Regions from separate parts of the Rouxiella sp. S1S-2 genome, predicted to be linked through region 3. Evidence: predicted binding sites of a transcription regulator. Region 3 holds the regulator's gene; each other region holds the start of a gene.
The links. The regulator PhoB, encoded in region 3, activates phosphate uptake and scavenging genes when phosphate is short. The targets are predictions, from matches to a motif close to CTGTCATAAAACTGNCNNAT.

Region 1 (10,929 bases), 430 kb from region 3:
CGAGAGCATGGCTATCAGTAGCATGGCGACGGCGATAAGCGGGTTGTGCACTTTGGCATGCATGGGCAGCGAACCTTCCATTGATGCTTGAGAATTCTGTTTGGAGGCGTGATTTTTCAAGGACTCTGTATCCATACTTTAATGTCTGCGAGTGTAAAGGTTGGGTAAATCGCGTTCATTGTACTGAGAAGCTGCAATCATTAGTGGATTCGTGCGGATAAAAAGCAAAAAAACTTTCTCCTCAATGACCTGTAAGTGAGAAATTACTGCAAAAACCGCTGCTTATTTGGTCAGGAGATTAGGAATATTCCGCTAATATGAAAAAGTTCAATAAGTTTATCTTATAGTATTTCAGCAATAAAACTGTTTTAAATTAGTGTGATACGTTATGTTGGAAACTTTTTGTTACACCATAGGGTGTGTTGGACATCTTAATTAAGGCAGAGTTTCACACTGCTATTTGTTATATTTTAATGGTGAAGGTTAATTTGGTTCCCTTTTTTGAGGTGGTTATGAAAAAAATTGCATGTCTTTCCGCATTAGCTTGCGTAGTAGCTTTAGGTACTTCAAGTGCATTCGCTGACACCAGCACCGTTACTGCGGGTTACGCGCAGGGCGACGCTCAAGGCGTAGTGAACAAAGCGACCGGTTTCAACTTGAAATACCGTTACGAGCAAGATAACAACCCACTGGGCGTTATCGGATCTTTCACTTACATCGAGAAAGATCACTCTTTGACTGACAATTCTTACCAGAAAGGTCAGTACTACGGCATCACCGCAGGTCCAGCTTACCGTCTGAACGATTGGGCAAGCGTGTACGGCGTTGTGGGTATCGGTTACGGCAAATTCAGCAGCACCGAAAACCCAGACTCTACCGTTCTGCGTCAAAAGTCTGACACCAGCGACGTTGGTTTCTCTTACGGTGCAGGTCTGCAGTTCAACCCAATCGAGAACGTTGCTCTGGACGTTTCTTACGAGCAAAGCCGTATCCGCAGTGTTGACGTTGGCACTTGGATCGCAGGCGTGGGTTACCGCTTCTAATTACCGAAATGTGGTTGCCTGGCGCTTAATTGCAACAGGCAACGATACTTCGAAAAAAAACCGCCTCTCGGGGCGGTTTTTCTTTTTGTATCATTCTCGTCTAGATGCCGCTGTACCAGTTATAACCCTGATCTTCCCAATACCCGCCCGGGTAAGTATCAGTGACGAAAATGCCCCCAATATGTTTGGCATTTTTGAAGCCAAGCTTGGTCGGCATTCTTAGGCGCAGCGGATAGCCAAAATCAGGTGGCAGCGGTTCTCCGCCAAAGTCTAAGGCCAGAATGGTCTGCGGATGCAGTGCGGTTGCCATATCAATGCTGGAATAGTAGCGATCGTCGCACTTGAAACCGACGTATTTGCAGTTCAAGTCGGCCCCTACGTGCTGCAAAAAGGTTTTTAGCGGCACGCCGCTCCACTGACCAATGGCGCTCCAGCCTTCAATACAAATAAGCCGCGTTATCTGACTGCTTTGCGGTAACTGCTTTAATTGCTCCAGCGTCCACGACGCTTTTTTCTCAACTTTTCCTGATACCTCAAGGCGATAGTTGGGAATGTCAATTTCTGGGACGTTATACTCAGGATAGAAAGCGTTAAATCGAAAGGGCTTGGTTATCTGATCTGCCGAGTAAGTTTGTGCTAACTTCTGACCGCTGAACAACCAGCTCTGCACTCTGTCATTCCAGCGAGACATCGCCCACAGCACCTTATCAACTTCATCACCGTCCTGCATGTTACAGCCCGTGAGCATCGAAACTGCGCCCAGTGTGAGACCAGATTTGATCATCAGTCGGCGCTCGATATTCACCAGTTTTTTGCGTTGGTCAGCTTCGAGAATAATTTTTGGCCGCTTTTTTTCATTACTCATCGGCGCTCTCTCCTGAATTTTTAATCACCGCGTTACCACCGGTAATCATGCTGGGTAATGTTTTTGGCACCAGCGCGACCATAACGACGTGTACCACTACGAACAGCATGATGCCGCTCATAGCAAAAAAATGAACATAACGGGCAATCGTAAACCCGCCCATTAAATACACCAGCCCGCTGAACTGCACCGGTTTCCAGATGGATAAACCCGACAGCACCAGCAATAATCCGAGCAGTAGCACGCCGACATACATCAGTTTTTGCACGGCATTATATTGGGTGGATTTATGGGGCAGGCGAAAACGCAGAGCGCTGATAAAATCGTGCCAAACCGAGGTAGCAGTAAACGGAAAAAAACGCTGCCGGAAATGACCGCTGAGCAGTCCCCACAGTACGTAGAACAGTCCATTGGCGGCTAAAACCCACATTACCGCCAGATGCCAGCCAATGTTGCCACCCAGCCAGCCACCGAGCGTGGCGCTTTGCGGGAAAGTAAAATTGAAAAGGGGGTCAGCGTTGTAAATACCCCAACCGCTCATCACCATGCCTATCATCACCAGCAGGTTTACCCAATGGCAGAGTCTCACCGGCCAGGGATGGATTCTTTTTTTACGCATCAGAAGGTCCTTGGGGGAGGTCAGCTCCAGTCCGCCAGAGAAGCGCAGACACAGAATTTGGCGGACTGAAGCTGATTTAAAGCACAATTACATCGGCGGGGTAACGCCGTCTTTACCTGCCGCGATGCCGCGAGCAGCCAGTGCGCCCTGCGCATCTTTAACTGGGAACAAGACAATGTGCGCGCCTGCTTTCAGCAGGCTGCGATCGCCCGGTGCCAGCAGAACAACCGGCACGTTGTCAGGTACAACAACGGTTTTTTCGCCGTTCTGATACTTCACGGTCAGGGTGCGGCCATTGCTGTTAACCAGCTTGCCAACGGTGCCGTTGGTCATGGTATTGATTTTGCCGTCGGCAGATTCAAACGGGTTGAAGCCTTCACCACTGCCGCGCAGGCTTGGTGCGAATACGTGAACCTCCAGCGCTTTCAGCGTGCCGTTAGCCTGTGGAACCGCCGCAGTACCGATAAAGCTGTCGGCCTGAATATCAGACATTTTGCCTTCGGTGACCTGAGTAATTTTGGTCTGGTCGGTCAGTTTGACGTCCAGTTTTTCGCCCTGACGGGTGGTCATCACGATAGAGGTTGGCGTAACGGAGTCAATAGTGCCGCGCGTCGGTTTAATGGTATGGCTGGCGTCGGCTGCGAAAGCACCGCTGGTCATCAGCAGTGAAGAAAGAAGCAGACCGGCAAGGCGTGAGGACTTAATCATAATACTCTCCAAATTATTCGTATGAGAAATAGATAGGAAGTCGGTACCACTCACTCAGGAGTGGATGGGTAATGCGTCATTAAAAAATCAGCAACTTGGTAAACAGTTCGTTTACTAATGATAGTCAGAGTGGACGATAAACAGGGACTCATTGATGACAGGTTGATGACAATATTGTCATCAAAGGTTTCTGGCAGAACTGATAGACTTGATGCAGAACAGCGGGGTCAACGAGGCACGAATGCGGATACTGGTTATTGAAGATGATGTCAGCACTGGCGACTACCTTAAAAAAGGTCTTGGCGAGGCTGGCTATCGTGTCGATTTGGCACGTAACGGCGCTGACGGCCTTTTTCTTGCGCTGGAAGACAGCTTTGATGCCATTATTCTCGACGTGATGCTGCCGGGTCTCAACGGCTGGCAGGTGATGGAAGTGCTGCGTAAAAAGAGTGACGTGCCGGTGCTGTTTTTAACCGCCAGAGATGAGGTTCAGGACCGCATTCACGGGCTGGAGTTGGGCGCAGATGACTACCTCATCAAACCTTTTTCATTCACAGAACTAATGCTTCGAGTGCGGACTTTACTGCGTCGCGGCACGGTGCGCGAGTCCGATACCTATTCTCTGGCCGACCTGCACATCGACGTCTTAAGGCGCAGAGTGACACGTCAGGAAACGGTTATCCCGCTGACCAACAAAGAGTTTATGCTGCTCCACTTGCTGATGCGCCGTGAGGGTGAGGTGCTGTCGCGCACCATGATAGCCTCGCAGGTGTGGGACATGAACTTCGACAGTGATACCAACGTGGTAGATGTGGCGGTAAAGCGCCTGCGCAGTAAAATCGACCGTCCCTATGATGTAAAACTTATCCATACCGTGCGCGGTATCGGCTATGTCTGCGAAGTGCGAGATTATGAGTAAATCAGCCAGTTCTTCTTTTTCATTGACCCTGCGGGCGACATTGTTATTCGCTCTGATTGCCGCGCTAGTGGTGAGCAGCGTGGGTTTTTATCTTTATTACGCGATTGAAAAAGAGATGATCCGTCGTGCAGATTATCAGGTGGCGGGACGGGTGCAGTACTTCCGTCAATTGCTTGGCAATAATTTCCCGTTGACTCAGCTCAGCCAAAACCCGGAACTTTTTGAAAATATGCTCGGTAACGAGCGCGATATTCTGCAGTTCCGGCTGTTGGGTCAGGCGCCAATCATCAACGTTAATCCATCACGCATCGCGCTGCCTAACGTGGCAGCCGTGCCCGTGGGTGAGGATTTAACCTTAAACAGCGTTCATCATATTCAGGCCGATGATGATACGCCTGTGCGTTTTGCCGCCGCCGACGTACGCATGAAAAATGGTCAAACGGTAGAGATCTTGGCGGGGCATTTTATGACCGGTGAAACCCATATGTTGGTGGCATTCCGCTGGGAAATTATCGCCTCCGTGTTGCTTGCCTACGTGCTGATCGCCGGATTGGGTTACATGGTTATCCGTCGCGGGCTGCGACCGTTGAAAAAAATGGCTCAGGAAGCGGCGGGTATCCATCCCACCAGTCTGGCTACTCGGCTCAGCGAGCAGGGCGCGCCGTTGGAGCTGCAGCAGTTGATCCGCTCGTTTAATGCCATGCTTGACCGGCTTGCTGAAGGATATCAACGGCTGAACCAGTTTTCGGCCGACCTGGCACACGAAATTCGCACCCCCGTGGGGGCGCTGATGGGCCACTGCCAGGTTGCGCTTTATCAGACTCGAACCACCGAAGAGTACGAAACGCTGCTGGCGAATAATATGGGCGAGCTTGAGCGTATTTCACGCATGATAGAAAATATTCTTTTTCTTGCACGCGCCTCCCATGCCCGTTCTGTGCTCAATATTGCCCCGCTGTCGTTAGAAAATGAAACCTTGCGCGTGGTGGACTATTTTGAGGGACTGGCTGAAGAGCGCGGTATTCGCCTGCGCTGTAAAGGGGAGGGGGTGGTATTAGCCGATGCGCTGCTTTTCCAACGCGCATTGAGCAATCTGGTGGCTAATGCCATTAACTATGGTGATGAAGACAGTGAGGTTCAGGTGTCGGTTGAGCATCACACTCAGCGCACGCTGGTGAACGTTGACAATGCCGGACCGGCGATCCCAGCGGATAAAATCGATAAACTGTTTGACCGATTTTATCGTGCCGATCCTTCGCGCAGTGAGGGCGGAAGTTCTAACGGATTAGGTTTGTCGATTGTGCAGGCGATTATGGCGCTGCATCACGGTAGCGTCACAGTGCGTACACTTCCGACTGGAAAAATCCGCTTTACGCTGGTCTTTCCGGGCCCTTAACCATGAGGGAGAGCCGTTGTAACCTAAATAAATTATCAATAAAGCGTAAAAAATGAGTTTTTACTATTCTTTTAATGGCATGAAATATAAGGATATCGTTAATATTGTTACATTATTTAAGCCTCTGTAATAAATGAAATTAAAACGATTTCGGCACTTTTAATGTCTGATAGTGTTATCGGCAGTCACTTTAATGAACTCACTTGAGTCGTTGGCTCCGGCACGGGCGCGCAGCATACGCAATCAGAACCTTTGAAAGAGCTTTTACCGACTGATGTATAAACTACGAGAACTGTCACAGCAGAAGATTTCACTATTTATTGCTTTATATTTGGGAATACTGCTTAACATCCCGATTTTTTACCGCCGCTACAATCAACTTCATTACAACAACGCCCTCTCGCTGATGGTTGAAATGCTGGCCGCCTTTGCGCTGGTCTATTTCCTCACCACGTTGGTGTCGTTTACCGGTAAAACAGTCTATCGGCTTCTTCTGAGCCTGGTGGTGGTCGCCTCTGTCGCCGCCGGCTACTACATGATCGTATTCAATGTAGATATCGGCTACGGCATTCTGGCCTCGGCGTTGGCGTTTGACTCGGTGGATCTCTCGAAAGAGTCCGTCGGCACACATTTCATTGTGTGGACCCTGTTGGGGAGCCTGATACCGCTGATTTTACTCTGGGGATGCAGGATGCCGGGCGCGGCGCTGCGTGAAACGACCTGGCGTAAGCTGTTGGCTAAACTGGTGCTGCTTGCCGTAAGCGGGCTGGCCTGCTGGTTGCCGCTCAAGCTAATGGGCGATGCTCAGGAAGCCCATGACCGCGTCAGTAACCGCATGATGGCAAGCTATGGCGGCGTAGTCGCGGGCACCTACTCGCCGTCTAACTGGCTTTCCGCTTTGGGCCTGTTTATTTACAGCTCCTACAGCCAGTCGGAAGACACCAAAAATCTTTTCGACCCCGCCAAACATTTCACCTATGTGCCGCCGAAAGACGTCAATGACCTGTACGTGGTGTTCGTGATTGGTGAAAGCGCCCGCCGTGACCATATGGGTCTGTATGGCTATGGGCGAGACAACACGCCGAATCTCGATAAAGAGAAAAATCTTGCAGCTCTACAGGGCTATTCTTGCGATACCTCGACTAAGCTTTCACTGCGCTGCATGTTTGTGCGCATGGGCGGCGCGAGGGATAATCCAGAGCGCACGCTGAAAGAGATGAATGTTTTCTCGGTGTTGAAAAAGCAGGGCTTCAGCTCTGACCTTTATTCAATGCAAAGTGAGGCCTGGTTCTATAACAAAACTAACGCGGATGACTATTCTCTTCGCGAAAGTATTGGCTCAGAGAAGCGCAACGCAGGAAAGCCGGTTGATGACATGCTGCTGATAGACGAGATGAAAGACTCTATCGCCAATCATCCTAAGGGCAAGCACTTGATTATCTTGCATACCAAGGGCTCGCATTATCTTTATTCTGAACGTTATCCGCGCAGTTTCGCGCGTTATACGCCTGAATGCATGGGCATAGACGATTCCTGCTCCACGGATGAGATGATTAACGCCTATGACAACTCGTTGCTGTATACCGATTATTTCCTCGAGCAGGTGTTTGATCAGATGCGCAATAAAAATGCGATTGTGTTCTATGCCTCCGATCACGGCGAATCGATTTCTCAAAATATGCACTTCCACGGTACGCCGCGTGACCATGCCCCTATTGAGCAGAGAAGTGTGCCGATTATGGTGTGGGCATCCGACAAGTTTCTGGCTAACAGTCAGAATCGTCAGGCATTCGATCAATTGCAGTTGATGGCGAAGAATAAGACGCCGGCCTATCATGAGAAACTGTTCGACAGTATATTAGGCTGCATGGGATATACCTCGCCTAATGGCGGCATTGTGGAACAGCATAATTGGTGCCACGTGCAGACACCGGCATCAAAATGAGAAGCAAAAATGCATAATGCGCGTCTGGTGGTGGCGATTCTCACCGTAGTGATGACGTTGTTAACTTTGTTACCCCTCTCCCGTAACCAGCGTTGGTGGGTGAGGGTGTGGGATTTCCCCCGCCTGCAAATGGCGGTACTGTCCTTGATATTTCTGCTGATTGAACTGTGCCTGCTGCCCGGCGGCGGGCCGTTGGCATGGTTTATCGTGCTGCTCGCGCTGGGCTGCACGGTTTATCAGAGCTGGTGGATTTTTCCCTACACCGGCTTAGCCAAAATTCAGGTCAAGAAGACGCCTGCCAGCGAACATTCACGCATTAAAATCATCAACTGCAACGTGTTGATGACCAACCGAAAGTCGGGCAAGCTGCTGGAAATCATCGGAAAAAATCAGCCTGACGTTATTGTGCTGCTTGAAACCGACCGCTGGTGGGAGCTGCAGATGTCGCCGCTTGATGCCGAGTATCCGCACAGCCTAAAATGTCCGCTGGATAATTTATACGGCATGCACGTTTACTCACGCCTGCCGCTGTTTGAAGCAAAAGTTCAGTATCTGGTGGCTGAGGGCATTCCTTCGATGCATTTTCGCGTCGCGCTTTCCGGCGGCGAACAGGTGGTCATGCACTGCCTGCACCCGATGCCGCCGAGTCCGACCGAGGACGACGAATCGACCAATCGCGACGGAGAACTTATCGCCGTGGGTCATACGGCCGCGCGTGCCTCTTATCCTACCATTGTGACCGGTGACCTGAACGACGTTGCGTGGTCGCGTACCACCCGTTTATTCATGAAAATCAGCGGCCTGTTGGACCCAAGGCGTGGGCGTGGGATGTTTAACACTTTCCATGCTAGCTACCCGTTCCTGCGCTGGCCGCTGGATCACGTTTTTCACAGCAAAGAGTTTACTTTGGTTGACCTTAAACGCCTCGAACCTATGGGGTCCGATCATTTCCCAATCATGGTTGAGCTGGCGCTAAATCCACAGGCAGGCAGCACGCAGGAGAAGCTGGAGATTGAGCAGGGGGATATTGAGGAAGCGCGTGAGAAAATGAACAACGCGGGGATCAAGAGTCGCGATGTTCATCAGGCGGAATTCTGTTAGATTTTTTAGAGAGTAGAAGGTGGCGCGATACGTAATTTACTGCGTCGTCGCGTGTCCCCCATCCCAACTCTTCCCCGCTGAAAAAGCGGGGAAGGGGCCTCAATCGTTACTCGGGAAACGTCAACGTATTTCCCGGCGCTTCCCGATTAATATGCAGGAAGTTCAGATGTCGCTCGTACTGGTCGAGGATATCGTTGATCACCTGATGCTTGGTAAAGTCCATCAAGTCATTCCCCTGCGTACCCTCAAGCAGGAAGGTCTCCAGCCGGTAGTAGTGCGATTTCCCTGAGCGCGCGCGGTAGGTAAAGCCTGGCACCGCGTAGCGCTGTGGCCAAATCTGATAGATAAAGTTCTGCTCTTCTCCCAGTTTCACCAACAGCTCCAGATGATTGAGTTTTTCATCCTCCAACGCCTCGGCCTCGCTAAATTCCACCTTCGCGCCGCGCAGTTTCAGCTCATTGGCCACGTCCTGCATCGCAGGGCGACAGACAATATCGAGCATTTTCTGCGTGTGCGTGGTGCCAGGGAAATTCATTACCCGCGACAGACGCTGTTTCCAGTTCAGTGCCGCATCACCGGTTGAAGGCGTCGCCGGGGCGAAGTTCTGCTGTGTGCTGGCGCGGCGATAATCCTCGAGCCGCAGTGATTTATACAGGCCCGCCATGATAAAGAAGATCACAAAACTAAACGGCAGGCCCATGATAACCGTGGTGTTTTGCAGTGCAGAAACGCCGTCGGTCATCAGCATGCCAAGAGTCAGTACACCAATGGTAATCGACCAAAAGATACGCAGCCAGTTTGGCGCATCGTTGTTGATATCGGCCAGTTTTGACGTGAAATTACCCAGCACCAGCGAGCCGGAGTCCGCGGAGGTTACGTAAAACAGCAAACCTGTAATCGTTGCCACCGAGGCGCTGAGCGTAAAGCCCGGATACTGCGCCAGCAGGCTATAAACACCGCGCTCAGGGTGAGCAATCACCTCATTCGCGAAATCCAGGTTGCCATGCAGAATCTGGTACAGCGCACTGTTACCAAAAATTGACAGCCAAAACAGCGTAAACACAAACGGGATAATAAGCGTACCCAGCACGAACTGACGAATGGTTCGACCGCGTGAAATACGCGCCAGGAACAGGCCGACAAACGGCGACCAGGCAACCCACCAGGCCCAGAAGAACAGAGTCCAGCTGTTCATCCACTGCGTTGGGCGATCAAAAGCGAAGGTGTTAAGGGTCATGCCCATAAAGCGGTTCACATAGTCACCGATGTTCAGCACCAGCGCATTAAGCAGGAACTCGGTGTTACCAAAGAACAGCAGGAACAGAATCAGCCCCAGCGCCAGCAGAACGTTCAGCTCGGAAAGAATACGAATACCCTTATTCACCCCCGAGGTCACCGAAACCGTCGCCATCACCACCGACAGCAGGATAAGCGCCGCCTGCACCCCTAAACCTTCAGGAATGTGGAACAGCACTTTCAGCCCATAGTTAAGCTGAACTACACCGATACCCAGCGTCGTGGCGATGCCGAAGATCGTGCCGACCACGGCGGCAATGTCCACGCTGTGGCCGATGGGGCCATAGATTTTCTTGCCAAAAATAGGGTACAGCGCTGAGCGAATGGTCAGCGGCAGGTTGTAGCGATAGCTAAAGTAGCCCAGCGCAATACCCATCAGCGCGTACATCGACCAACCGGTGAGGCCGTAGTGGAATAGCGTCCAGACCATCGCCTGCCTGGCCGCTTCTATATTTTGTCCCTGTCCCTCAGGCGGCATCATATATTGCGTCACCGGCTCGGCGACCGAGAAGAACATCAGGTCGATACCGATACCGGCTGCAAACAGCATGGATGCCCAACTCATCATCGAGAATTCGGGTTTTGACTGCTCGGGGCCGAGCTTGATTGAGCCAAAGCGTGAGGCGGCGATAAACACCACAAACACAATGTACAGCGTGGCGGCGAGCATGTAATACCAGCCGAACGTCGCCGATACCCATTCCAGCGCGACGCTAATCGCCCTTCCCGAGATATCAGTGAAGAAAATTGTCATCAGCGTGAAGGCTAAAATGAGCCCCGCCGAGGTAAAAAACACCACCTTGTTTAGTGAGTCTTTAGGTTTATCCGAAAGTTCAACAGATGCCATCGTTTTCCCGTTCATCAAAGGTAAAAAAATCAAAAATGAAGGTGTGTGATGAGTCGATAAAGCAGCGCGCCTTAGCGCATATCAAGAACACCGAGGACGCCGTTTTCAAAAGTGAAAAAAATGTCCAGACAGGAGATCCGCTGAGTGCACTGGCTTTAAATCTCAATCATCAACCTGAAAATCAGTAAGC
Region 2 (10,929 bases), 4.2 Mb from region 3:
CCCCTCGCTGTCGGTCAATCCGGCCTTATCGGTTACTCCAATCAGGGTTCCAGACGAGTCGAACAGGTTAACCAACATAAACGAGAAAATAACGCCCGCCAGCCCGACGTTTAACGCACCTTTAATATCAACCTGACCCACTACCGAGGTCACACTCGGCGGCATCGACCAGATACCGGCATAGTGCACGTCACCCAGCGCCCAACCTATCAGCGTGGTGATAATGATTGAAATCAAAACGGCGGCGTGAATGTTACGGGCCGCGAGAATGGCTATGATAAAGAAGCCCAGTGCGCCGAGCAGCACCGAGTGGGAGGTCAGATTGCCAATTGCCACGAAGGTGTCCGGGTTTGCCACCACGATACCGGCGTTTTTAAGCCCCATCATGCCGATAAATAATCCGATCCCGCTAGTAATGCCGATGCGTAAACTGACCGGAATGTTGGCTATCATCCAATAGCGAACGCGGAACAGGGTCAGCAACAGCAAACCGACAGCTCCCCAGAAGATTGCGCCCATTCCGACCTGCCACGAAATCCCCATCGCACCGACCACCACGAAGGCAAAGAAAGCATTTAGGCCCATTGCCGGTGCCAGCGCGACGGGCAAATTAGCTATCAACCCCATCAGGATGCTGCCAAACGCGGCTATCAGACAGGTCGTGACAAACACCGCCTGCTTATCCATGCCCGCTACGCCCAATATCTGTGGGTTAACGAATACGATATACACCATGGTCAGGAAGGTAGTGAACCCGGCAACCGTTTCAGTTCTAAGCGTGGTGCCGTGCTGAGTCAGTTTGAACAGACGTTCTAGCAGCCCTTTTCCGGCGCTGGCGTTGTGTTGTGGTGTGCTCATTATTGAGTTCCAAAGAGGGAAAAATCAGTCGGCCGCTATCCTACCCCAAATATTTAAAAGGATGAGATGAATCTGCTGCTTTTTAGGGCACTTTTACAATCTTCAGACCACAATTCGGAGCAACTGCTGGTTTTTAACACTTATTTATTCACATTTTATCTGTCAGCAAGCGCAATAAGAGGGTCGGAACCCGCGCCTATATTCTGTAAGATGGGGATTGGCACAATGTCATAAACCAGACGAATGAATTCAGAAAAAGGATGGAATATGTCCCGGATAGAATGCGTTTTTTTTGACTGCGACGGCACGCTGGTCGACAGTGAGCGGCTGTGTTGTGAAGCCTACGTGCTGATGTTTGCCCACTTTGGCGTTACCGTTTCTTATGACGAGATGTTCACCAAGTATAAAGGGGTGAAACTGTATGAAATTGTCGCCATCATTAATCAGCAGCACGAGCTAGAGGCAACCAAAGAAGAGATGGAGGTGGTTTTCCGCCAGCACGTGGCGCGTCTGTTTGACGAGAAGCTTGAAGCCATTGAGGGGGCCAAAGAGCTGCTGGAGGTGATAAAGGTGCCAATGTGCGTGGTCTCCAACGGGCCAGTCAGCAAAATGCAGCACTCACTGGGATTAACCGGCCTGTTGCCTTTTATGGGCGATAAGCTTTACAGCGGCTACGATTTGCAGCGCTGGAAGCCGGACCCGACTCTGTTGTTCCACGCCGCCGAAAAAATGCAGGTGCCTATCGAAAGTTGCCTCTTGGTCGAAGACTCTGTGGCAGGCGTGCAGGCGGGCATTGCTGCAAAAATCCCGGTTTATTATTACTGTGCGGACCCGCACAATCCGGTGATTGATCATCCTCTGGTTACCGCCTTCACAGATATGCATCAACTCGCCGCAATCTGGCGGGAAAAAGGCTACGATATCGTCAAATAAGCGCCATCAATTTGATTTGTAACTCGACTTCACAGTCGTTACTCTTGAGCAAGACCACACAGTTTCCGTTAAGGAGAAGACGCTGACTAGCCAAAGCCCTCAGACAACGGGGCGTAAAAACGATCCCATAGGCCTCAAGCAGCGCATTTTTGACAGCGCATTAAATGAGTTCGCCGAGTCCGGTTTAATGGGCGCACGGATGGAAAACATCGCCTCCAATGCGGATACCACCAAGCGCATGGTGGTCTATCACTTTAAGTCGAAAGAAGCGCTTTATATGCAGGTTTTGGAGCACGTTTATCGCTGCCTGCGTAAACATGAGCTTGAACTCGATCTTTCGGCTTATCCGCCAGCTGAAGCGATTGTTAAACTGGTTGAGGCCAGCTTTGACTTTCACGTCGCGCACCCGGAATTCATCCGCATTGTTTCAACAGAAAACATGCTGCGCGGGCGTTTTATTCGTCAGTCCACCAGCATTCGGGCCTTGAACCAAACGGCGCTGACGCTGTTGGATGATATTTTGGAACGCGGCAAAAAAAGTCATCTTTTCAAAGAAGATGCTCAGGCGCGAGACGTTCACCGTTTGATAAGCAGCCTTTGTGTTCATCAGGTTGCCAACCAGTACACCTTTGGCGCCTTGTTTGAGAATCCGGATGAGTTTGACGCGCAAAATGCACATTATCGCCAGCTTGCGGTTATGGTTGCACTGCGCTATTTGATGATCTAGCGCCGCTGACTCAGGCCAACGATAAAAAAAACGCCCGAACAGTTATCTGTCGGGCATTTTTTTAAATCTTAGAGGACGTCAGCGCGTTACTCGGCTTTGTCAGCCTTATCAGCCCTGTCTTTAGTGCTCTTCTCACCCGCCAGCAGTTTCTCCAGCGCGTCTCCCCCTACGTGGCGGAAGTCCTGACCTTTAACGAAATAGAAAATGATCTCGCAAATGTTCTGGCAGCGGTCGCCGATACGCTCAATAGAACGGGCACAGAACAAGGCGGTCAAAATACTAGGAATGGTGCGAGGGTCTTCCATCATGTAAGTCATTAACTGACGTACGATGCCTTCGTATTCCTGATCGACCTTTTTGTCTTCACGATAAATTCGAATCGCTTCATCGAGATCCATACGTGCAAACGCATCAAGCACGTCGTGCAGCATTTGCACAGTGTGACGCCCCAACGACTCAAGGCTGACCAGCAGTGGCTGATGCAAATGCGAGAATTTTTCCAGCGCGGTGCGGCAAATTTTGTCTGCCACGTCGCCGATGCGCTCAAGCTCAGAAATCGTCTTGATGATCGCCATCACCATGCGCAAATCGCTGGCTGTGGGCTGACGTTTAGCGATGATGCGCACGCAGGCTTCATCAATCGCCACTTCCATCATATTGACCTTGTCATCGCCCTGAATAACGCGCTCGGCCAGTTCACCGTCCTGATTGTGCATCGCGGTAATAGCATCGGTAAGCTGCTGTTCAACTAGGCCGCCCATGGCCAGAACCTGAGTACGGATGTGCTCGAGCTCGGCGTTGAACTGGGCTGAAATATGTTTGTTAAGATTCAGATTGTCCATGTTGTTTCCTCAACCGTAGCGGCCAGTAATGTAGTCCTCGGTCTGCTTTTGAGCAGGTGAGGTGAACAATGAGTCGGTATCGCTGTATTCAATCAGTTCACCGAGATACATAAACGCCGTACGGTCCGAGCAGCGTGCCGCCTGCTGCATATTGTGGGTAACAATCACCACCGTGTAGTCGGATTTCAGCTCGGTAATCAGCTCTTCAATGCGCCCGGTAGATATAGGGTCCAGTGCCGAACAAGGTTCGTCGAGCAGCAGTACGTCAGGGCGAATGGCAATGCCGCGCGCAATACACAAACGCTGCTGCTGGCCACCCGAGAGGCTGTAACCGCTCTGGTGCAGCTTGTCTTTTGACTCATTCCACAGCGCCGCTTTGGTTAATGCCCACTGCACGCGCTCGTCCATATCGGTGCGCGACAGTTTCTCGAACAGACGCACGCCAAACGCGATGTTGTCATAAATCGACATCGGGAACGGCGTCGGCTTTTGGAACACCATCCCCACTTTGGCACGCAGCAGGGCGATGTCCTGCTTATCAACCAGAATATTTTCGCCGTCGAGTAAAATTTCACCCTCGGCGCGCTGGTCAGGATAAAGCTGATACATCTTGTTAAAGGTGCGCAGAAGTGTTGATTTACCGCAGCCTGACGGACCGATAAAGGCAGTCACTTCGTTTTTGGCAATGTCCAGGGAGATGTTTTTCAACGCATGGAATTTGCCGTAATAGAAATTCAGGTCGCGGACCTGGATTTTAGTATTGGATGCATCGGTCATTCGACTCATTAAGACATCTCTCTGTAATCAAAATTTTTTGTCATCACTGCTTTTTCTGGGCAAAAATGACCCTAGCCAGGATATTCAGCAGCAGTACGCACACAGTAATCAGCAACACGCCTGCCCACGCCATCTCTTGCCACTGCGAGAACGGGCTCATGGCAAACTTAAATATGGTGACCGGGAGGTTGGCGATAGGCTGCATTAAATCGGTGCTCCAGAACTGGTTGGAGAGCGAGGTAAACAGCAATGGCGCGGTTTCACCGGCGATACGGGCGATGGCCAACAAGACACCGGTAATAATTCCGGAGACCGAGGCTTTCAGCGTAATGGCAGAAATCATCTTCCACTTTGGCGTACCCAGTGCGTAGGCCGCTTCACGCAGGCTGTCCGGCACCAGTTTAAGCATGTTTTCGGTAGTACGGATAACGATAGGCACCTGCAGCAGCGCAAGGGCGATAATGCCGGCCCAACCGGAGAAGTGCCCCATCTTTGCCACGACAATCGTGTAAACGAAGAGGCCAACCACGATAGAGGGCGCCGAGAGAAGGATATCGTTAATAAAACGAATCACTTCAGCCAGCCAGGATTTACGGCCGTATTCGGCGAGATAGACGCCCGCCATAATCCCCAACGGCGTGCCCACGACCGTGGCCCACAAAATCATCAGGCCGCTGCCTGCGATGGCGTTGGCTAATCCGCCGCCGTCGGTATTAGGCGGTGGCGTGTTCTGGGTAAACAGCGCCAGAGACATGCCGTCGATGCCTTTAGTGACCGTAGTAAACAGGATCCAGACCAGCCAGAACAGGCCAAACACCATGGTCGCCATTGACAGGAGCAGCGCGAGGCGATTTTTCTGCCTGCGCCACGCCTGACGTTTGCGGCGTGATGCGAGCAGTGCGTCGTTGCTTTGCATTTCAAGAGTTGCCATCTTAACGCCCCTCATTCTTGGCAAGACGCAGGATCATCAGTTTTGACAGCGCCAGCACGATAAAGGTGATCACGAACAGGATCAGGCCAAGCTCCATCAGGGCTGACGTATGTAGACCCGAAGCGGCTTCGGCAAATTCGTTAGCCAGCGCCGAGGTAATACTGTTTCCCGGCATGTAAAGCGATGCGCTGTCGAGCTGGTAGGTGTTACCGATAATAAAGGTCACCGCCATCGTTTCGCCAAGCGCGCGTCCCAGTCCCAGCATGATGCCGCCGATAACGCCGTTCTTAGTAAACGGTAAAACGATGCGCCAAATGACTTCCCAGGTGGTACAGCCAATGCCGTAGGCCGACTCTTTCATCATCACCGGCGTTTGCTCGAACACGTCGCGCATGACCGAAGCGATGTAAGGAATGATCATGATGGCCAGAATAACGCCCGCCGCCAGAATACCGATGCCGAAGCCCGGACCGGCAAACAGCGCGCCAATAATCGGTACGCCGGAGAGAACGTCACCCACCGGCTGCTGGAAGTAGGTAGCAAACAGCGGTGCAAAGACGAACAGGCCCCACATGCCGTAAACAATACTGGGGATAGCCGCCAACAGTTCTATAGCGATACCCAAAGGACGTTTAAGCCAGTTCGGCGCCAGTTCGGTTAGAAACAGAGAGATACCAAAGCTGACCGGGACGGCAATCAACAGCGCAATGATGGATGTCACGACCGTTCCGTAGATGGGAACCAGTGCACCAAATTGCTCGTTGGGAACGTCCCAGGTTTTATTCCACAGGAAAGAAAAACCAAACTTCTCCATGCTAGGCAGGGAAGAAATAAACAGCGAGATGATGATCCCGCCGAGCAACAATAGCGTAATCAGCGCAGCCAGTTTAACCAGCGCGCCGAAGATAATGTCACCGTTTTTGCTTGGTGCTTTGAAGGACGGCGTTTTTTCAGCCATAACACTCTCTTCTTTTTCAGATTTATTTCTCTCCCGACAAGGGGTTATCGGGAGAGAATGAGACAGAAGACTCGTACTTTATATCAGACCGGGGGCCTGCTACTAGTAAAGTGCCTTGCCGCTGCTGTCTTTTACGTTGGATTTCCATGCAGCCTGAATTTGAGCAACAACAGACTGTGGCAGAGAGGCGTAATCCAGACCCGTGGTCAGCTTGTCACCGTTTTTATAAGCCCAGTCGAAGAACTTCAGCACTTCAGCGCCCTTGGCGGCATCCTGCTGTTGTTTATAGACCAGAATAAAGGTGGTGGAAGAGATTGGCCACGCGTTATCGCCCTGCTGGAAAGTCAGGTCCTGAGCAAAGGTCTTGCTCCAGTCAGCGCCTTTCGCCGCGGCGCTGAACGAGGCTTCGGATGGGGAAATGGCTTTACCGCTGGCATCAACCAGTTTGGTGTAGGTCAGGTTGTTTTGCTTGGCATACGCATACTCAACGTAACCGATTGAACCCGGCAGACGTTGAACGAATGCGGCCACGCCGTCGTTACCTTTGCCGCCCAGACCGGTTGGCCAGTTAACGGTCGTGCCTACGCCGATGTCTTTTTTCCAGTCGGCGTTAGCTTTAGACAGGTAGCTGGTGAACACGAAAGAGGTACCTGAACCATCAGCACGGCGAACCACGGCGATGTTGGTGTCAGGCAGTTTCAGGCCTGGGTTCAGCTTGGTGATTTCTGCGTCGTTCCACTTTTTGATTTTGCCCAGGTAGATATCACCCAGCGCTTTGCCGTCCAGCGTCAACTGGCCTGATTTAATACCAGGGATGTTAACGGCCAGAACAACGCCACCGATGACGGTTGGAAACTGGAACAAACCATTTTTCTCGAGGTCTGCATCGCTCATTGGCGCATCTGATGCACCGAAATCAACCGTTTTAGCGATGATCTGCTTGATACCGCCGGAAGAACCGATGCCCTGGTAGTTAACCTGAACGCCCGTCGCTTTTTGATAAGAATCAGCCCATTTAGCATAAACTGGAGCTGGGAAAGTACCGCCTGCACCGGTCAGATTAGTTGCTGAGAAGGCGGACATTGCTGTTAAAGAGAAAGTCGCTGCCACAATACCGGCGACGGTGGTACGCATCAGTTTCATGTTCCACTCCTGGTGGTTTTTATTTGATTCGACTCAAGTCGAAGCTTAGTAAAGTGTTTGGCACAGGAGGAAAATAGGACAATTTAGTGACAGTAAAATGTAGTTTATATGACAGTTTTGTGACAGCGCGCAAAATACGGACAATGTGGTTACCTATTAACCGTTATTACCCGCCCTCCCCCCTAGACACACCGGGTGGAACGTGGCAAGTAGCTTGTGCGTCCTGATACAATTCGGAAACTCCTCATTGCTGTAAGCGCTAAGGAGTAACCTCTCCGTTTCGATTACCGTTACCAGACTTTCCATTATTACTGCTCCTGAGGCGCATCATGACCGACGGATGACAGTTTTAAGTCATCCAGCCGGCGCTGACAGAGTTCTTTTAAGCTGACGCGATCGATTTTTCCTGTCGACGTTTTAGGTAATTCATCCATTACCGTAAAATCATAGGGCAGCATATAGTCGGGTAACATGCAGGCGACCCTTTCCTTAATGGAAGGCAGTGCATCGCCAGTAATCGCTAAACTGAGGACGGCGTGAAGAGTGGTGCCATATTTATCATGCGGTAGCGGTATGATGGCAACCTCTCCCACCGCCTGTACGGTAGCAAAAGCATTTTCCACATCGCCTATTTCGACTCGATAGCCACGTGTTTTAACCATATTGTCGATTCTGCCTTTGTAAACGATTTCCCTTTTATGATTGATGTAGCCATAGTCGCCTGTGCGAAAGATCAACGTAGGATAATCGTGAAACGGACTTTGAATAAGCTTCTCTTTAGTAAGATGCGGTGACTTGAAGTAACCGGCAAAAACGGTGCTTCCACGCACCAAAATCTCCCCCATGTCACCTTTGGGAAGTTTTTTCATCGCCTCGTCAACGATATAGATTTCTGCGTCATCAACGGGAAAACCAATTGGTATGCTTTCGGTATCTTCAATAGGTGTAGTCACATATTGATAGGTGACAATATTGGTTTCGGTGGGGCCGTAAATATTTGCCACCTGGGTCGCAGGCAGGCAGTCCATCACCCGCCTAAGCCAAGAGGGAGAAAACGGCTCGCCCGCATAAAGTAGCGTTCGCAGACTCGGTATTCCGCGTGCCAAATCTCCTTTGTTTAGCCAGCGAATGTAGGCAGAGGGTACCGTGTACACCACGGTAATAGCCTTATCGCGCATATAGTTGACGATATTTTTAGGTGTGTTTTCAAACCCTTCCGGCACCACAACCAGGCATGCTCCACTCAGTAAGGTGGTAAATATGTCGAATACCGAAAGGTCAAACTGCAGCGGTGCACGACTGAAAATCCGATCGTGGGGATTGATGTTAAATTCCTTTTTCATCCAGCAGATAAAGGAACAGGCATTACGATGGGTGATCATAATACCCTTTGGGGTGCCGGTAGAGCCGGAGGTATAAAGAATATATGCCACGTTATCGCTGATGTTTCTTTCAGCCTTTAGCGTTGTTGCTTTCTGCTCTTCGGCGAAATTGATATCATCCAATACGGTGATCGGTTGAGATTCCGTGAGTTGTCGAAGTGCGGAAATATATCTTTTTTGCACTAAAACATGTTTCAACTCCGCGGAAATAACTAAATTACTGACCCACACCGAGGGAGCATAGATATTGATGGGAATATAAATCAATCCTGCTGAAAGCGCCCCAAGCATTGCACTAATAGCCAAAGGAGTGACATCGGAAAGAATACCAATATGGTCGCCCTTTATCAGCCCGCAAGATTGGTAATAATGGAAAAAATACTGACTTAGCCGTTCAATATCTTGATAAGTAAATTTTTCCTCACCGAATTCAATAGCAATATTGTTGGAAAACTCGCGTAATCGACCGGCCATCATTTCGGGCAAGGTCACTGCGTTCAATAACTGCATCTATTTCATCCCTTAATGAGTGTTAATCAGAAGACTGACGATCCCCGGCGTTAGGCTGGAAGCGACTACCCGGGAAATAGTCCCCGTGGCAATCTTTGACAGTGATTTATCATCAGAGGTGGACGACGTTAGCCAAGCTAGACTGCCCTCCTTCCACCCCATATCATTGACCTTCACAGAAAGTACTTCAGCATCTTTTCCCACTCCCCAAGCGTTGGACTGGATATGCCCCATCAGGGCATGACTTTTTCCCTCCTCGACAAAACCCTGAAGCAAAAATTGCTCTTGATAAGCAGACAACATGGGCAGCGGCAATGCAGGGTTTAGTTTAAAGGGTGAGAAGAAAAATATTTCGCCAATCAACGAATGAGAAATACGTTTCGTTAACCTGAAACCAAACTCGTTCAACAGCATCTCCAGCTTTTCTGGCTGGTAAGCGAGGGACTGCAGGGATTCGTCAGACGAGATTTCTACGCCAGTATCTCTGAGTCGACTGCTTAACCCTGTGCAGCCACACCGCGCATAGTAGGCAATCCTGGCCTGAGTTGCCTTATCGCTACAGGAAAATCCGGAGATAATCACTTCAGAATTTCGCCCTTTGAGTTCCCCCAGCACGCGTAGCGGAGAACTCAAATTGCCAAAGCAATTAAACGGAAAAAACACGCAACTTTTGGCGGCAATGGACTGAGTGGGGTTAGGAAAAAGGCAGTGAAGATGCTCGGCAGAAAGATGTTCTATTTGCGCGCTGCAGTTTTTAGGCAACGGGCAGGCGTTGATTCGAGCTTTACCCAGTTCGGCCAGCCATTGAACCAGCTCCACTCCGCGATAGCTCACCTTGTGTTTCAGCGCCACGTGAAGATAACGACCATAACCGCAGCCAATCTCGACAAACTGATTAAGCGTGTTTGCCGAATTCTCGAGATAGTTGGCGATACAGCGGCTTTCTTCTACTAGAAAAGCCGCCACTTCCGCGGTTAAAATCCGGCCATCGAACATGCGCCAGCCGTTGTTTTGGCCATAAAATTTCGCCACGTTGTCTTCGGCGATCTCATCACATACCAGCATGTGATATACCCTCCGGCATTAGGGCGGCACCCGTACGTAGCCACTGCTGCTTAATATCGGTAAATAGAGTTAACAGGTGGTCAATTTGCTGCTGGGTGTTTAAGGCCGTTACGGTTATGCGCAGCGCTTCTTTGCCTTTGGGCATCGTCGGGTACGGGCAGGCGGTCAGGAAAATGCCGTTTTGATAAAGATATTTTGACGCGTTTATTAGTTGGAGGGTATTTCCGGCCCACACAGAAATAATCGGAAACAAGGTTTGCGTCATCACGTGGAAACCCAAACCACGCAGGCCCTTAACCAAAGAACAGGTAAGGCGGTAAACGTCGGCGCGTCTGGCGTCGCCAATTTTAGGCAGCAGATCCAGTGCGGCATCCAGCACACCCAGGCAGAACGGCGTTGAAGGATGGGTGTAATCCAGCGGCTTGGCGTACGCCATCAGGTACTCTTTCATTTCTGGTGTGACGGCAGCAAATGCGGCACCGGCAGCCAAGCCTTTTGCCGTACCGGCGACGTATAGGGTGTTTTTCGACGACGCAGCGCAGTAATTAATGATGCCATTTCCCCGTGTGCCATAAGGATGTTGACTGTCCGGATGTTCGCCAATAAAGCCAAAACCGTGGCCATCATCAACGAAAAGCAGCGCCTCATACTTTTCGGCCAAAGGCAACAAACCAGCAAAATCGGCATAGTCTCCGGTCATGCTGTAAACGCCGTCAACGCAGATCATTTTTCTCGGGCAGTCGCGGTGCACTTCAAGCAAAGCCTCAAGTGCGCTCATATCACCCTGCGGAAAACTCTTGAAA
Region 3 (10,929 bases):
ACCCTCAACGCCCTGCAGGCCCTCGAAGAAATCGAAATGCCACCATGCGCGGCGGAACTCACCGTCAGTAACCACTTGCAAACCCGCCTCACGTTGCTGTTGTACAACGCGACGGATCTCGGTGTCTTCTACTGCACGCAGTTGCTGCGCATCAATTTCACCAGCTTTAAACTGTTGGCGTGCTTTTTTCAACGTTTCAGGACGCAGGAAACTCCCGACAACTTCGGCGCGATAAACGGGATTAGGCTGTGACATTCTTAACTCCTGGCAAGGCATCGATGAACACGTCATCACTGCTATTGATTATCGGGTAGCGCGGCGACCTTAGGAATTAGTTAACATTGTTAATAATACCTCGAGGTTATTTTAGACATCTAGATGTCTAAACGGCTTTAATACTATGCTGCCATGAGAACCCTTCAACACCAAATGACTATTTTTCACCTTACGTGAAAAAAATTCATGTTTGGAGGCAGGGCTTGATATTCAGAAGAAGTGGGTCCGAATGGACCCGCTTAAAAGAGAGGTGTTTTACAATATAAAGGGACGGCGCCAGGCACTAAAAAACAGAGAGTTAGTGCTTAATCTTGGCATTTTCGACGGGCGCTGCGTTCACAATCAACCGGTTGGGCAGTGTGAACATAAAGCGCGTACCGACACCAATTTCGCTCATGATATCCAATCGAGAATGGTGGTGCGTGAGCGCATGCTTGACGATAGCCAGCCCCAAACCACTGCCGCCAGTCTGTCTTGAGCGCGCCTTGTCAACCCGATAAAAGCGCTCAGTCAGACGAGGAAGATGCTGAGGCGCAATGCCCGGTCCGTTGTCACTGACCTGAAACTGCGCGCCCTGCGCCGTATGCTGCCAACTTACCTCAATGCGCGTACCGGTCGGGGTGTGATTAACCGAGTTGTACACCAGATTCGATACGGCGCTGCGCAGCTGATCGTCGTTGCCAAAAACCTTAAGCTGGTCGTTGATCTTGAACACAATCTCATGCCGACCGCCGCTCAGGGTCTGCACCTCGCGCTCCAGCATGCCCAACATCGTTGGAATATCGACCTTTTCCTGCAAATCAATATTGGTTGCGGCTTCAATTCGAGAAAGGGTCAGCAACTGTTTGACCAGACCGTCCATCCTGCGCGTCTGTTCCTGCATAGTGTCAAGCGCCTTGCTGCGAAAAGGTTCTTCGAGCTTGGCGTCTTCCATCATTTCAAGATAGCCCTGTAAAACAGTGAGCGGCGTGCGCAGCTCGTGACTGACGTTGGCAAAGAAGTTACGCCGCGCGCCCTCAAGCTGGCGCATCTGAGTGACGTCGCGCGCCACCATCAGCAGTTGACCTTCAGAGTACGGCATCACGCGAAACTCGACGAAGTGAGCATTGTTGAGTTGCAGCGTCAACGGACGTGAAAATTCTCTCGTCTGTATCCAGCTACGCATCTCAGGGTATCGCAGCAGGTTAAAAAGATGTTGGCCATTATCTTCCGGCCAGCGAAAGCCCAGCAGCTCCTGCGCCAGCCCATTACACCAAAAGATATTGCCCTCTTCGGTGGTGAGTACCACGGCGTCGGGAAGAGATTCGGCTCCGCTGCGAAAACGTTTTATCAGCAACGCCAGCTCTCGCCTTCTGCGGCGGTTGCGCATTTGCATCTGATTCAAGCCGTAAAATAGCGGTTCCCAGCTCCACAGGCCGCTGGGTGGGGTAATACTGCGGTCTAGCCACAGCCAGTGGGAAAGCTTGAGCTGGTTATAATAGTTCCAGCCCAGCGCTGCCAGCGCTGACGCCAGCAACAACCAGGGAAGATAACCAATGAAAATGGCGAGGATCAGCGCAGGCAGGCAAAACATAAACAGCTCGCCGGCCAGCCGTCTCCAGGATAATCGTTCTAACACACAGTATCTCCGCTGTGAGTGAGTGAACTGCCTTTATCAGAATAATAATCCACTCTATTTCATTATGCAGGACGGCGACAACTAAACAACGCCCCAGACGCTTGAATACGCCAGCCAGTGGGGTGAACGAAGGCCGTCAACGCCTGTGCATTCAAAATATAAAGCCTATTAATAACGGGTTGAGAACCTGTAACCCGTTCCGCGAACCGTTTGAATCATTCTATCGTGTCCGCTAGATTCCAGCGCTTTACGCAAACGGCGGATATGAACGTCTACCGTGCGGTCTTCGACGTATACGTTAGTGCCCCAGACGTTATTGAGCAACTGCTCACGGCTGTAAACGCGCTCGGAGTGGGTCATGAAGAAGTGTAGCAGTTTGAATTCGGTCGGGCCCATGTCGAGAGCCAGCTCATTGGCCATCACGCGATGCGACGAAGGGTCCAGACTTAGCCCCTGCATATCAATAACTTCTTCGACAGCCATAGGAGAAATGCGGCGCATCACGGCTTTAATTCGCGCGACCAGCTCTTTAGGGGAAAACGGTTTGGTAATATAGTCATCGGCGCCGACTTCCAGCCCGCGCACGCGGTCTTCTTCTTCACCACGTGCGGTAAGCATCATGACAGGAATATCGCGCGTCAGCGCTTCGCGTTTGAGGTGTTTAATAAACTGAATACCGGAACCGCCCGGCAGCATCCAGTCGAGTAAAATTAATTCGGGGTAAGGCTCAATAAGACGATTCACCGCCGAGTCGAAATCTTCAGCTTCAATGGGCTGGTAACCATTTTGCTCAAGCACAAAACAAACCATTTCACGGATCGGTGCTTCATCTTCCACAACTAATATGCGTCTAGCCATTTGATAGCCTGCCAATAAGTTAGCGAACTTAATTTTGATTTCGGGCGTCATTATGCGTCAGATTTGTGACAGATTTATGAAAAACAGTTTCGCGTGCGACTAAGTGTAGCCAAGCCGTCATATTTGACCCGCGCATTTGTCATAAACACGATTTTTCAACGACATCGCCCGCTGTGGGCGTTTATACTTGCCGCTTGCAACCGCCACCGCGAGACCCTCATGCGACTGATTCATACCTCCGACTGGCATCTTGGTCAGTACTTTTTTACCAAGAGCCGTGCGCCTGAACATCAGGCTTTTCTAACCTGGCTGATAGAACAGGTTGAGCAACATCAGGTAGATGCAGTGATCGTCGCGGGGGATATTTTCGATACCGGTTCGCCGCCAAGCTATGCCCGTGAGCTGTATAATCGCTTCGTGGTCAATCTGCAAAAAACCGGCTGTCAGTTGGTGGTATTGGCAGGCAACCACGACTCAGTGGCAACGCTCAACGAGTCGAGAGAGCTGCTTTCATGCCTGAATACTCAGGTGATAGCCACCGTAGGCGAAGACCTTACGCGTCAGGTATTAACGCTAAATAACCGCCAGGGTCAGCCCGGTGCTGTGCTGTGCGCCATTCCTTTCCTGCGCCCGCGCGACCTTCTGGCAAGCCAGGCCGGGCAGTCCGGCAGTGAGAAACAGCTGGCGCTGCAGGAAGCTATTGCAGCGCACTATTCTTCGCTGTATCAGGCAGCGTGTGCGCGACGAGACGAGCTTGGCCTGCCCTTGCCGATTATTGCGACCGGTCATTTGACTACCGTTGGCGTTACTGCCTCCGATTCAGTGCGCGATATTTACATTGGTACACTGGACGCCTTCCCCGCACAGGCGTTTCCGCCGGTGGATTATGTTGCTTTGGGCCATATCCACCGGGCGCAGAAAATCGCTAAAACCGAGCACATTCGCTACAGCGGATCGCCGATCCCATTGAGTTTTGATGAAGCAAGCAACGATAAAAGCGTGTATTTGCTCGATTTCACCGGTACTACGTTGAACAGCATTGAAACACTGGCCATACCGCGTTCTCAGCCAATGGAAATCATCAAAGGCACGCTGGCCGACATTGAAAAGCAGCTGCTTAGTTTTCAAAATAATGAACCGCAGCACCAAGGCGATCCTCAGAAAAACGTCTGGCTGGATATTGAAGTCGCGACGCAGGACTACCTGAGTGATATTCAGCGCCGCATCCAGAATCTGACCGACCCGTTGCCGGTTGAGGTAGTACTGCTTAGACGCAGCAAGGAGCAGCGGCTGCAAGGACTGCTGCAGCAGGAGAAAGAGACGCTTAAAGAGCTCAGCGTAAATGAAGTTTTCGAACGCCGTCTGGCACAGGAAAATGCGCCCGAAGAGGGGCGCCAGCAGCGCATCCGTACGCTTTTCTCGCAGGTGCTGGAACAGGTTGAAAGCGGGCATTCCTCGGAGGAAAGCGCACAGTGAAAATTCTCTCACTACGTTTTAAAAACATCAATTCACTGGAAGGTGAATGGAAAATCGATTTTACCGCCGAGCCGTTTGCCAGCAACGGGTTGTTTGCCATTACCGGCCCGACCGGCGCGGGTAAAACCACCCTGCTCGACGCCATCTGCCTGGCGCTTTATCACCAAACGCCGCGCCTCGACGTGACCCCGAGCCAAAATGAGCTGATGACGCGCCATACCGCTGAATCACTGGCCGAGGTGGAGTTTGAGGTGAAAGGCATCGGCTATCGTGCTTTCTGGAGCCAGCGACGTGCGGGTAATTCGCCAACCGGTAATCTTCAGGCGCCAAAGGTTGAACTGGCGCTGTTGGCCGACGGCAAAATATTGGCCGACAAAGTACGCGACAAGCTGCCGGCCATCGCCGAACTGACCGGCCTCGACTTCGGGCGCTTTACCAAATCAATGATGCTCTCGCAGGGGCAGTTTGCCGCCTTCCTCAACGCCAAGGCCAATGAGCGCGCCGAGCTGCTTGAAGAGCTGACCGGCACCGAAATTTATGGACGACTGTCTCAACAGGTTTTCGAGCAGCATAAACAGGCAAAAATTGACCTCGACCTGCTGCACCAGCGCGCCGCAGGCATTGAACTGCTGAGCGACGAACAGCGCGTGCAACTCGAGCAGGAACGGGTGATGCTTGCCACACGCGAGAAAGCGCTGAGTCAACAGGCTGAACGACAGCAGAAGGGCCTCAACTGGCTGCAGCAATGGCAAAATATTGAACAAAAAAACCAGCAGTATCAGCAACAGCTGCTTGAGGTGGAGCAACAGACTGCTCTGGCAGCGCCGCAGTTACAGCAATTGGCACGCAGTGAGCCGGCCGAAAAATTGCGACCTTTGTTAAATGAGCGCCAGCGTAATCAGCAACAGCAGACGAGTTTACAGCAGCAGATAACCCAGCTTGCGGCTCAACAGCAGCAAAAACAGGCAGCGATGATGCCGCTGGCCGAGGGTCTAAAAAACGCTGAAAACGACCTAAAACTGTTGCAGCAAGAGCAACTGCGCGAAGAGAAGCTGATCGACGAGCAGGTTCAACCACTGGATAACGCGACAGCCAAGGCTCAGGAAAAACTGAGTGAGCTGCAAAAAGATCGCGCGGATCAACAGAGCAAGCAGCAAAAAATCAGTCAGGATCTACAAAAAATCAATGCCGAACAGGCCCAGCTCGCGCAGCAGGGCAGCCAGTTTAGTGCTAAAGAGGCCGAACTCACCGCCGCGGTTAATCTGCACATGCAGCAGCAGGCAGCACTGGATGCCCAGTCGCCGCAGGCCGCGCTGCGCCAACGTCAGACTGAACTAACAGAGTGGCGCCCTGTTCGCCTCACACTTTCCACGTTGAACCCGCTTTATCAACAGCTCACCCAGCGCATCAGTCGTCAGCAGCAAGAGTTTACGACGCGACAGGCAGAGTTGACTGCCTTTGAGCAACGGCTCACCGAAATCCGAGCGCAGTTTAAACTGCACAAACAGCATCAGCTCGATGTTGAAAAGATTTTGCAGCAAGAACAGCTGATCGTCCGCCTTGAGGCCGAGCGCGCCAGGCTACAAACCGGTGACCCCTGCCCACTTTGTGGATCAACGTCGCACCCGGCCATCGCTGAATATCAGGCGGTGACGCCTTCTGAAACCGCACGGCGAGTTGATGAAATGCGTCAGGAAACGGAGCGTTTGCAGACTGCCGGTACGGAGCTGCGCGCCCGCACTGAATCATTTAAAGAGCAGCAACTGCGACTGCAAAACGCGCTGGAGCAGGACGTCAAACAGCAGGCGGACTACTTCACGCAGTGGCAGCAGGCCTGTGCGACGCTCTCTCTGAGCTTCGGCCCTCAGGAAGATGACGCACTGAAAAACTGGCTCAGCGAGTGTGAACAGGAGGAACGCAGCGTCCAGCAAACGCTTCGTCATTATGATGAGACTTCTCAGGCGCTACAGCGTGCCAAAGAGAATCTTTATGCGGCGCAAAACGAGCAGCAAAAGGTGCAGCAGCAGGTATTATTGCTGGCAGAACGCAGCACCACGCTGCAAAAAATTCTTTCGGAATTAGAACAGCTTGTGAAGCTGCTTGATAAACAGATCGCAGAAAATGAGCAATCATTGGCGCAACTTGGCGCGCAGCGTAAAGAAATCTTCGGCGACAGACAAATTATTCAGGTGCGCGAACAGCTGCGCCAACGGCGTAAAAGCGCGGAACAGGTCCACCTTCTGGCCCATGAAAGCCTGAAAAGCGTACAGCAACAGCTCGACCAGCTCTCGGGGCAACTCGTTAGCCAACAGCAGCAGTTGCAACAGAGCGAAACAAGTCTGCAATTGGCTGAAATTCAATGGCAGCAGGCGCTAGCGACCAGTGAATTTATTGATGAGCAAGCCGTGCTGAATGCCCTGATTGATGAAACATTGCGCCAGCAGTTACAGCAGCTCAAAGAGAAATTGCAGCAGCAGCAGACGCAGGTCCAAACCTTGCTACGTCAGTCGGTTGAGCAGTCTGAACAGCATTTGCAATCGCGCCCCGACGGTGTAAGTGCGCAGGAAACCGATGCCGCGACCCTCGCCAACCAACTTGGTGAACTCGTCGAGCAGCTCAGAACGCTGCAGCAGCGCCAGGGAGAAGTAAATAGCCAATTGTTAGGTGACAGCCAACGTCAGGCCGGTCAGCAGGCGCTTTTTGCGCAAATCACCCAGTCGCAAGAGAAGTTTGACGACTGGAGTTATCTCAACCAAATCGTCGGTTCAAGTGACGGGGCTAAATTCCGTCGATTCGCTCAGGGATTAACCCTTGAACACCTAGTTTATCTGGCCAACAAGCAGATGGATAAACTGCACGGGCGCTATTTCCTGCAGCGAAAAACCAGCGATGCGCTGGAGCTGGAAGTGGTGGATACCTGGCAGGCGGACGCCGTGCGAGACACGCGTACGCTGTCGGGCGGCGAGAGCTTCCTGGTGAGTCTTGCGCTGGCGCTGGCGCTGTCAGACCTGGTCAGCGATAAAACCCGCATTGACTCGCTGTTCCTTGATGAAGGCTTTGGTACGCTGGATGCTGACACCCTCGACACGGCGCTCGACGCATTAGACAGCCTAAACGCCAGTGGCAAAACGATTGGTGTAATAAGCCATGTGGAAGCGATGAAAGACCGTATTCCAGTGCAGATCAAAGTCAAGAAAGTGAATGGACTGGGCATCAGCCGTCTGGATAATGAGTATAAAGTTAATGCTTAACGGCTAACGAGTTAATATCGGCCAATGCGCGAAAACGGATTGGCCGATATTATTTAACGCAGATTTTTCTTCATGAGCGGGAATGACAGCGCTAGCGCAATAATAATCACCAGCACAGTATTGCTCTGAATAAGTACGGTATCTGCTATTCCAAGGATAAACACCGGCAGCATAATAAATAAGGTACCGTAATTTTCTAACGCCCCTTTACGTAAAGAGAAGTAGAATCCGGCAATAAAGAACATCACCAAAGAAACAAAGCCGAAAATCCCCTGTAAAGAGAGGGTTTCGAGTAAATCATTGTGCAAGTGATATATCACATTACGTTTTGCCTCAGGATTACCTCTTTGGTATTGGTCAATATAATCGATAGCTTTCTTATAACGCTGGTCGGCTGACTGCCCTAAGAAACTCGGTTCAATGCTGTGCGCACCTGCGCTCCACATAGAGAATCTGGCACCGATTGAGGTGTCATTATTCGTGTCGTACTCACTAATTTCAGTACTGATTTGCGAAATACGATCCCAGGCAAGATACACGACCGAAGAGGCCGAAAGCACGATAACCAACACCAGCGAAAGTTTTATTTTGAGACTTACAGAGCGGTAATAATAGGCAAAAAATAGTGCATAAAGCAGGGGCGCCAATATTATTGCCGAGCGGGTTTGTGTCATGACAATCATACCCATCGTCGTCAGAAACGCAGCCACCAATAATAATACCGAGATTACTCCGTCTTTGAAGGCGGCACGGATAGCAACAATCAACACCATCGAATAAATAACCGCAAGATAAGCACCGGTTGTGGCGGCATCTGAGGTCCACTTATCTCTCATCCCTTCCTTACTGAGTGTTAAATCTCCATGCCAAAGCGACATAAAGAAGCCCAGGAACATAATCACCAGGCTTAACTTAAGAATATTTTGCTTAAGTAAGGTGCGATACTGATAAAAATAAAACAGTAAAAAAGCGGCAATCATAAACCGCTTTCCGCCGGTAAAATAATTACTTCGAATATCATTGAACTCTGTATGCTTAAAAATCAGGCTCCAGGATAAGCGACTGGCTCCGACCAAAAACAGGGTAATAAAGAAAAGTAATGCAGGTTTATCCAGCGACTGTGTGGAACGGTGTTTATAAAAGTAAATCGCCGTATAGGTAAACGAAATATAGCTCACCAGATAAAAAATCTTTTCGGGATAACCACGAACGAAAAGATCCATCGAGATGGCACAAACCAGCGCCAAAAAACTCAAATTGTAGATAAAAACGGACTTTTTTGATTCAAGTATCAATTTCAAGATCCTTACTTGTAATAACGCAGCAGGTAATAGCTGAGGTACCATTTAATACCGCTAAAAAAAGCTCGTTCTTTAAAACATAGCTTATACATTTTTTTAGCCTGTTGATCCGTTTTAGGTTTATCAAACGGCAGCGCTGACCATGCTGACTGCTCATACAGCTGACGATAATACTGGGTAGCGGCCTGCTTGTTCCACTGCTGCCATGGCTTATCAATACCAGCATAGTGTAAAAACACCGTATCTTTATCCGGCATCTGTGCATAATCAGCAGATTGGTGACCCAGCTTAAAAATTTGGTTGTATTTCTGCTCTGCAAAGGTAACCTGACCTTCCAAAACAATGTTGAGTGCGTCCTGGTCCATATAGGTAAACTGCTTTCCTCGCGATTCAAGCAAAGAAATAACGCGCTCAGTGACATTGCTTTCTCGCCATCGGTGAGTATTTATCAATAAAACGCCAGAATTAAAATAATACCTATATTTCATGGCAAGACTGGCCGCAAGCTGTGATGCTGTATGAGGCTCCTCATTCACCACCACGGCTATTTTATTTTCGCATTCGGCATGGTCAAACAATGAAATAAAAGGGTTAAGACAGACGATATCGGCGTCCAGATACAGCACATGACTCTCTTCGGATAAAATGTAAGGTGCGAGAAGTCGATAATATATTGCGTGAGGAAAAGCATCAGTGACATGTAATTCACTGAAGGCTGTTTCAGGAAGGGTGTGAATATGAACAACGTGAGTGGAATCTGCCACAATATTATTGAAAAAAGCGGCATACTCATTCCCATTTTCGCGGGTAATAATATGAAAATGAATAGAAATATTTTCGCCATTATTAATAATTGATTGAATCGTTAACAACGCATGGCGAGTGAAGCTGCCATCGACGCCAAAAGCAATGTGATATTTCGGTAACTCTTTGTTATTTAACTCACCAAAATAAACACATTCACTAATATAATCTTTATTGCCTGAAGGATTTTTTAGGAATTGGTCTATTGTTATATTTTTCATCGCTAATCTTCAGAGCACTTAACTTGGCTGTATTTTACGAATAATAACATGGCTCTAAGGGCAATACGAGTCAGGAAATGTAGCTGTTTAAATTTTGTATAAATTCAACTCTTTCGGCATCGATTGACGTGGGTAAATGAAGGCCGCTTTTAATGATGCCTTTCCTGCCGCCATTGGCGAGGGCTTAGGCCAAACCAGCGGCGAAATGCGCGTGAAAATGCGCTAACTTCAGAATAGCCCAACAGCAGCGCCATCTCAGAGATAGGTAACTGTTGCTGCTGTAGATAATGCGTCGCCAACTCGCAGCGCACCTTGTCCACCAGCACGGTAAAAGTCAGGTTTTGCTCGCGCAACCTACGCTGTAACGAACTCGGTGACATGCCCATTTTATCCGCGACATCGTCCAGAACAGGTTCACCCCGCGTTAGAACCTGCCTGACTTGCGAGCGTGCACGGTCCACAATCGACTGCTGCGAAAGATTATCGACGTTTAAACGGCGGATAGCATCCTGCATCACCAACAGCAGTGTTTGATCTTGTTCAGGCATCGATCGTTGCAGACTGCTTTTACCGATCAGCAGCGAATTGTAAGGTTGGTCAAAGTAGACCGGTGCATCAAACGCCTTACAGTGCTCGTGCCAATGCTCAGGACGCGGATGTTCAAAATGCACTTCGCGCGGCGCCCAATTCTTGCCTAAACCATGGCGCAGCAGGTTCAGGATCATCCCCAATGTCAACTCAGCGTCCTGACGCTTACTCAGAATTCCACCGTGACGCACCTGGTAGTCAAAGCGGTAATACTCACCTTTGTCTACCAAACGTGTCAAAGTATTATGTTGATGAAAAGGAAAGGCATTAACCACATTGTGCAACGCAGTTTCTGCCGAGGATGAACAGAGACCGATGTAACCGATTAGGCCTAATGACTGTGGTTTGAACTGCTTGCCGTAATGCAAACCGAAGTTATCACAACCTGACTGCCTGGCCGCTTCTTCAAGCACCTGACAATAGTTAGTCAGGCCCAGACTAAGCGTAGGTCGTTGTAAAAGCTCGGGATCGATATGGCAGATCCCCAACACGCGATCCACATCGGCGCCTTTGCTAATAATAAAATCACTCAATCC

Region 1: GA565_RS18345 (heavy metal response regulator transcription factor) is a predicted target of PhoB. The motif match lies at 3,388-3,407, and genes of this name have one in related genera.
Region 2: pstS (phosphate ABC transporter substrate-binding protein PstS) is a predicted target of PhoB. The motif match lies at 7,276-7,295, and genes of this name have one in related genera.

What each region holds. Positions count from the first base shown of each region.
Region 1 covers NZ_WFKL01000001.1:4,006,257-4,017,185, reverse strand. The annotation lists gene rhtA (threonine/homoserine exporter RhtA) at 1-81, opposite strand, end outside; gene ompX (outer membrane protein OmpX) at 513-1,043, shown strand; gene GA565_RS18360 (molybdopterin-dependent oxidoreductase) at 1,144-1,908, opposite strand; gene GA565_RS18355 (cytochrome b/b6 domain-containing protein) at 1,901-2,527, opposite strand; gene GA565_RS18350 (hypothetical protein) at 2,615-3,235, opposite strand; gene GA565_RS18345 (heavy metal response regulator transcription factor) at 3,477-4,154, shown strand; gene GA565_RS18340 (heavy metal sensor histidine kinase) at 4,147-5,550, shown strand; gene eptB (kdo(2)-lipid A phosphoethanolamine 7''-transferase) at 5,825-7,495, shown strand; gene GA565_RS18330 (endonuclease/exonuclease/phosphatase family protein) at 7,505-8,596, shown strand; gene GA565_RS18325 (choline transporter) at 8,703-10,739, opposite strand; gene GA565_RS18320 (hypothetical protein) at 10,733-10,927, shown strand.
Region 2 covers NZ_WFKL01000001.1:258,286-269,214, reverse strand. The annotation lists gene GA565_RS01260 (NCS2 family permease) at 1-858, opposite strand, end outside; gene yieH (6-phosphogluconate phosphatase) at 1,126-1,791, shown strand; gene GA565_RS01250 (TetR family transcriptional regulator) at 1,937-2,518, shown strand; gene phoU (phosphate signaling complex protein PhoU) at 2,605-3,360, opposite strand; gene pstB (phosphate ABC transporter ATP-binding protein PstB) at 3,370-4,137, opposite strand; gene pstA (phosphate ABC transporter permease PstA) at 4,181-5,068, opposite strand; gene pstC (phosphate ABC transporter permease PstC) at 5,070-6,026, opposite strand; gene pstS (phosphate ABC transporter substrate-binding protein PstS) at 6,129-7,169, opposite strand; gene GA565_RS01220 (amino acid adenylation domain-containing protein) at 7,478-9,061, opposite strand; gene GA565_RS01215 (hypothetical protein) at 9,074-10,126, opposite strand; gene GA565_RS01210 (pyridoxal phosphate-dependent aminotransferase family protein) at 10,113-10,929, opposite strand, start outside.
Region 3 covers NZ_WFKL01000001.1:4,436,778-4,447,706, forward strand. The annotation lists gene GA565_RS20375 (cobalamin-independent methionine synthase II family protein) at 1-255, opposite strand, end outside; gene phoR (phosphate regulon sensor histidine kinase PhoR) at 575-1,894, opposite strand; gene phoB (phosphate response regulator transcription factor PhoB) at 2,063-2,752, opposite strand; gene sbcD (exonuclease subunit SbcD) at 2,972-4,228, shown strand; gene sbcC (exonuclease subunit SbcC) at 4,225-7,479, shown strand; gene GA565_RS20400 (O-antigen ligase) at 7,533-8,825, opposite strand; gene GA565_RS20405 (glycosyltransferase family 8 protein) at 8,786-9,805, opposite strand; gene GA565_RS20410 (AraC family transcriptional regulator) at 9,955-10,929, opposite strand, start outside.